Linked DNA regions of Bdellovibrio bacteriovorus. The protein of the gene in region 1 binds, or shares a complex with, the protein of each later gene. Links are inferred from orthologs where the notes say so. Each region holds a gene or a part of one and is shown in the gene's direction. Other genes may lie near its edges. The genes, in order: groL and metK.

The links.
Region 2: the proteins of groL (region 1) and metK are in contact, whole or in part, in a cryo-EM structure (PDB 8P4O), measured with the Escherichia coli proteins. The link is inferred for Bdellovibrio bacteriovorus from one-to-one orthologs.

What each region holds. Positions count from the first base shown.
Region 1 is NZ_LUKF01000019.1:281,329-284,594, reverse strand. Bases 263-3,201 are described here. They hold groL (chaperonin GroEL), read left to right. Parts: upstream 263-879; coding sequence 880-2,523; downstream 2,524-3,201. Other genes in these bases: AZI85_RS16040 (outer membrane protein), read right to left, coding at 2,896-3,201; groES (co-chaperone GroES), read left to right, coding at 564-851; AZI85_RS16055 (hypothetical protein), read left to right, coding at 263-415. In the rest of the region: more of AZI85_RS16055, read left to right, coding at 1-262; more of AZI85_RS16040, read right to left, coding at 3,202-3,266.
Region 2 is NZ_LUKF01000014.1:282,640-285,770, forward strand. The notes cover bases 86-2,889. They hold metK (methionine adenosyltransferase), read left to right. Parts: upstream 86-807; coding sequence 808-1,971; downstream 1,972-2,889. Other genes in these bases: AZI85_RS09445 (hypothetical protein), read left to right, coding at 86-676; lepA (translation elongation factor 4), read left to right, coding at 2,095-2,889. In the rest of the region: more of AZI85_RS09445, read left to right, coding at 65-85; more of lepA, read left to right, coding at 2,890-3,131. UniProt on the Escherichia coli protein: Catalyzes the formation of S-adenosylmethionine (AdoMet) from methionine and ATP.

The sequences.
Region 1 (3,266 bases):
TGAATGGAAAACAGAGCGTGTTCAGCTAGCTCAAGCTGACGTCATGAATTTAAAAGCACAAATTGATCTTAAAAAAGCTTCTCGCGCGATGGCGCAAGGAACGGATCCAAATCTTTCTAATAAGGCAGCTGTAGAGGCCGTTTCCTCGACAGACATGGGCGTAGAAAAACTAGAACGCCGTCTTCGTGAAGAACAATACGATTTAGAAGTAGCTAAAGACCTTTCTGTGACTGATTACTTTGTAGGTTACCTCACAAAAGTTCAGGACAAAAAGGCAGCCTTTAATGAGGTTGCTGGCAAATTAAGCCCTGAAGAAGTGGCTGAACTTATGACGGCTTATGCAAACTCCGTCTTTGGGGCCCATGCCTCAGATCTGCCTGTCAGCGCTAATAACGTAGCTAAAGAACCGAAATAATTTTCTGATATTATAAGTTCCTGAAATTTCTGAAATTAATCGGCGTGTCATGAGAAAAATTGGGCACCCGACCTTGACTCCTATCCCAGCCGATTCATATTACCTTCGTGATTTAAACACGGAGGCAATTACTATGGCTAAGAACGAAATTGGCGTTCGTCCACTTCATGACAGAATTCTAGTTCGCAGAATGGCGGAAGAAGAAAAAACCGCTGGCGGACTTTTCATCCCAGATACAGCAAAAGAAAAACCACAACGTGGCGAAATCATCGCTACTGGCAAAGGCCGTATCACTGAAGACGGAAAAGTACTTCCTCTTGAAGTGAAAGTTGGCGACAAAGTGCTTTTCGGAAAATACGCAGGCACAGAGTTGAAACTTGAGGGCGACGAATACCTAATGATGCGCGAAGAAGACATCTTAGGCGTATTCAACTAATTCAATTAAATAAAAAACGGAGTAAACCATGTCTAAAGTATTAACATTCTCAGAAGACGCTCGCGCACACATCTTGAAAGGTGTGAACACTCTTGCGAACGCAGTAAAAGTAACTTTGGGACCAAAAGGTCGTAACGTAGTTATCGACAAATCTTTCGGTTCTCCTCTTATCACTAAAGACGGTGTCACTGTTGCCAAAGAAATCGAATTGGAAAACAAATTCGAAAACATGGGCGCTCAAATGGTTAAAGAAGTTGCTTCTAAAACCAATGATGAAGCCGGTGACGGTACAACGACTGCAACTGTTCTAGCACAAGCTATCTATCGCGAAGGTGCTAAACTTGTTTCTGCAGGTCACAACCCAATGTCAATCAAACGTGGTATCGACAAAGCGGTAGCAACTGTTATCGACGAGTTGAAATCAATGGCGAAACCTGTAAAAGGTTCTAACGAAGTTGCTCAAGTTGGATCTATCTCTGCAAATAACGATAAAGAAATCGGTCAAATGCTTGCAGACGCTATGGACAAAGTTGGCAAAGAAGGCGTTATCACTATCGAAGAATCTAAAACTGCGAAAACAGAAGTAACAGTTGTAGAAGGTATGCAATTCGACCGTGGTTACCTTTCACCATACTTCGTAACTAATGCAGAAAGAATGGAAGCAGTTCTTGAGAACGCTTACGTTCTTGTTTACGACAAAAAAATCTCTTCAATGAAAGATATGATCGGTATCCTTGAAGGCGTTGCTAAGCAAGGTCGTCAATTGTTGATCATCGCTGAAGACGTTGAAGGCGAAGCACTTGCAACTCTAGTTGTGAACAAACTTCGTGGCACTCTTCACATTGCTGCGGTTAAAGCTCCAGGCTTCGGTGACCGTCGTAAAGCTATGCTTGAAGACATCGCTATCTTGACTGGCGCGAAAGTGATCTCTGAAGATATCGGTCGCAAACTAGAGCAAGCTACTGTAGCTGACCTAGGTATCGCGAAACGTATCGTTGTAGACAAAGACAACACAACTATCATCGATGGTTCTGGTAAAAAAGCCGACATCCAAGCTCGTGTTGCTACAATCAAATCTCAAATCGACGAAACTTCATCTGACTACGATAAAGAAAAATTGAAAGAGCGTTTGGCTAAATTGGCTGGCGGCGTAGCTGTTATCCACGTTGGTGCTCCTTCTGAAGTAGAGATGAAAGAGAAAAAACACCGCGTAGAAGACGCTTTGAACGCGACTCGCGCAGCTGTTGAAGAAGGTATCGTAGCTGGTGGTGGTACTGCTTTGCTTCGCGCTTCTCAAAAAGTTGATAAAACTAAATTCTCTGAAGAAGAGTCTTTCGGTGCGATGATCATCAAACGTGCTTGTGAAGAGCCAATTCGTCAAATCTCTGCAAACGCAGGTCTTGATGGCGCGATCGTTTTGGATCGTATCCTTCAAAATAAATCTGCTACTTGGGGATTCAACGCTTACTCTGACGAATACACTGACCTAATCAAAGACGGTGTTATCGATCCAGTTAAAGTTGTTCGTTGTGCATTGACTAACGCTGCTTCTGTAGCTTCTTTGATGCTTACTACTGAAACAATGATCGCTGAAGCTCCTAAGAAAGATGCTCCAATGCCTGCTGGTGCTCCTGGTATGGGCGGTATGGGTGGCATGGGCGATATGATGTAATCGGCTTGCCGAACATCTTTGTTCTTTTCGAAAAGCCTGGGATTATTCCTGGGCTTTTTTTTTTGGCTTTCTGGAACTGGCTTCGAGCGGGGGATTTTCTTAGATTCCCTATTCGGGTATTTACCGCTTCGGTCGGGCACGCCATCCGGGCTCAGTTGCCGCCGCACTTCGTGCGGTTCGCGCCGTCGTGGCGCCGGCAAAGGCCCGAGCCTTCGGGTAAACACCCAAATAGGGAATCTAAGAAAATCTTCGCTATAATCATCACATGCTTCAAAAAATAAAAGGCAGGAGTGATTCCTGCCTTTTATTAAGTTTGATGTTCGGGCCTTACATCGGTGTGTTTTTTTGGGAAGGTGCTTTGCACCTTCTTTTTTAGAATAGGTATTGTACGCCGGCCATTAGGGTTGTCATTTTGTGGCTGGTGCTTGTGGCTGGGTCGGTTCTTTGGCCGGTGCCGGTGAAGTCGGATGTGTAGTTTTCTAGGAGGAGTTCTCCTCTGATTTTGAAGCGGGTTTTTAGTTTATAGTCTACGAAGAAGCTGAAGCTGTTGATCTTGTTGTCGGAGGAAGCTCCGCTGGTTTTGTTTTCGCTTAGGGATGGGTTTAGATAGAAATCTAGTTTGCCGCCTATGTCTATGGGGAGTTCTTCGGATAATGGGAATTGGCCGGCTACGCTTAGGGCGAAGCCGCCGTATTTCATTGTGGTGAAGGCTGTTGGGGTGCTGTCGTCGACGCTGAAGTTTG
Region 2 (3,131 bases), on another replicon or contig:
TGGAACAACGACAGGGTGGTTTTAAACCGCCCTGTTTTTTTATCCGGCACGTTTTTGGAATAATATGAACACACCTGATTCTCATCACTATTGGGAGAGTATTCTTTTTTCTGCGACCACGGTCACGGACGATAAAATGACTCTCCTTTATAAATACCGCCTCTTACTTTTGATCACCCTGATCACGGGCTTGTTGATGTGGACGTATTCGTTCATTTCGATTTTCTTCGTTCAAGGTAAAACTTTGGGTATGATCGGCGTGACGTGTTCCACGATCCATTTACTTTCTCCGGTGGTATATAGACTGACCAAATCGATGACGGTCGCGGCCTACAACATGGTGATCGCCGGCATGATCTTCCAATTTTCCTTTTCGTTTTATACCGGCGGATTTTATTCTCCGACTCTTATTTGGTTTGCGATTCTTCCGCTGATCGTGGGTCTTCTGACCAATAAAATTCATGCGGCCGTTTGGACCCTGATCTGCGCGGCGGCCTACGTAACCATGTTTTTCCTTGAAGAGGCGGGCTGGGTGCCAGAGTCTTCTCTTTCAGAGCTAGGGCGTACGTTAGCTCAGTTCATGATTGGTTTGGGTCTCATTGGTTTGGTCGGCGGTTTCACCTTATTCTTCTTAGAGCTGAGCTATTTTTATTACCACAAACCCAAGGGTTCTTGACCCCTTTTGAGTCGTTTGGTAGGTTGGCCGTTCGCTAAATGCGAAGGGCATTTAGGATGGTTTGAGGTTATACTTTTCAAGGCCTCAAGCCGAGCTCATTAACACCTTTCTCTAATGAGGAAACGAAAGCAGTGAAAAACTACCTTTTTACGAGCGAATCCGTATCTGAGGGGCATCCCGACAAAATGGCAGACCAAATTTCCGATGGCATCTTGGATGCGATCTTGGCTCAAGATCCCAAGGGCCGTGTTGCCTGCGAAACTTTGCTAACAACGGGTTTGGTTGTTGTTGGTGGCGAAATCACAACATCAGCGAAAGTGAACTTCTCTGAAGTCGCTCGTGACGTTGTAAAACGCATTGGTTATGACCATTCTGACAAAGGTTTCGACTATAAAACTTGCGGCGTGATGATCGCCGTGGGTCAGCAATCTCCCGATATCGCTGTCGGCGTGAAAGAGACTTTGTCTGACGATCAAGGTGCGGGCGACCAAGGCTTGATGTTCGGTTATGCCGTGAATGAAACTCCGGAATTGATGCCTCTTTCTATCGCAATGTCTCACAAACTTGTGAAAGACCTTGCGCAACTTCGTAAAGACGGTCGTGTGGACTGGTTGCGCCCGGATGCAAAATCCCAAGTGACTGTGCAATACGAAAACGGCATTGCAAAACGCATTGATGCTGTTGTTATTTCCACTCAACACTCTGACAGCGTTTCTAACGCCACAATCAAAGAATTTATCACTGAAGAGTTGATCAAAAAATCCATCCCAGGAAACTGGATTGATGCGAAAACAAAATTCTTCATCAATCCAACCGGCCGTTTCGTAACGGGTGGCCCTATGGGTGATGCGGGTCTAACAGGTCGTAAGATCATCGTTGATACTTACGGCGGCCATGGTGCCCACGGTGGTGGAGCGTTCTCTGGTAAAGATCCTTCGAAGGTAGACCGTTCTGCGGCTTACGCATCACGTCATATTGCTAAAAACATCGTGGGTGCGGGCTTGGCTGACAGATGTTTGGTTCAAGTGGCGTACGCAATCGGCGTGGCAGAACCTGTGAGCATTACTGTGAACGATTACGGAACAAGCAAAGTTGGACCGGAAGTGCTTGAAAAAGCCGTTCGTCAGGTTTTCGATCTTCGCCCGGCAAGAATTACGAAAGAATTGGATCTATTACGTCCAATCTACAGTAAAACAGCAGCTTACGGCCATTTTGGTCGTAATGAAGAAGGTTTCACTTGGGAAAAACTCAACAAAGTGGACCAATTGAAAGACGCTGTTAGCACGCTAAAGTAAGCCCTAGCGAAATCCCGGCAAAATAAAGCGGGAAGCGGAAAAAAAGCTTAATCATTGCGCCGAGTTGTCTCTAGCAACTCGGCGCTTCTTTTATATAATGGGCGCACGAAAAAAAGAGGCTCAATGGATCCTAAGTTTATACGAAATTTCTCTATCATTGCTCATATCGACCACGGTAAATCAACGTTGGCGGATGGACTTCTTACTGCCACCGGGGCGCTTTCTGATCGAGAAAAAAAGGATCAGTTTCTAGACAACATGGAGCTAGAACGTGAACGTGGTATCACGATCAAAGCACAAACTGTCTGCCTTGATTTTAAATCTAAAGATGGCAACACCTATCAAATCAACTTAATCGATACACCGGGGCACGTGGACTTCTCTTACGAAGTGTCGCGTTCTTTAGCGGCGTGTGAAGGTGCCATTCTTGTTGTCGATGCGGCTCAAGGGGTGGAAGCACAAACTTTAGCCAACGTATACTTAGCTCTAGAAAATAATCTAGAGATCATTCCTGTTCTTAATAAAATCGATCTTCCTTCTGCAGATCCAGAGGGTGTGGCAAAACAAATCGAAGACACTGTGGGCTTGGACTGCACGGGTATCATCCACGCTTCCGCGAAAGAAAAAATCGGTATCACCGATATTCTTGAAGCTATCGTTGAAAAAGTTCCGCCACCGAAAGCAGATCGCTCGCTCACTCCGCGCGCTTTGATTTTTGACTCTTGGTTTGATGCTTACCAGGGCGTGGTCGTTCTGGTTCGTGTTATGGATGGAGCGATCAAAAAGGGCGACAAGATCAAGTTCATGGCCACAGACCGTGATTACGAAGTTTTGCGCATGGGTAAATACAAACCATTCCCTGCAATGCAAGATACTTTAGAAGCGGGCGAAGTGGGTTTCATTATCTGCGGTATCAAAGATATCCGTGACGTTCAAGTGGGTGACACTGTGACGTCGGCAAAGCATCCAGCGACAGAGCCTTTAGCGGGCTTCCAAAGAATCAAACCGATGGTTTTTGCCGGTATCTTCCCGGTGGTTGCTTCAGAATACGAAAACTTGAAGGATGCCTTAGATAAACTTTGCCTGAATGACTCCTCATTGACGTTTGAAATCGAAAAATCGGCGGCGTTGGGCTTTGGCTATCGTTGTGGTTTCTTGGG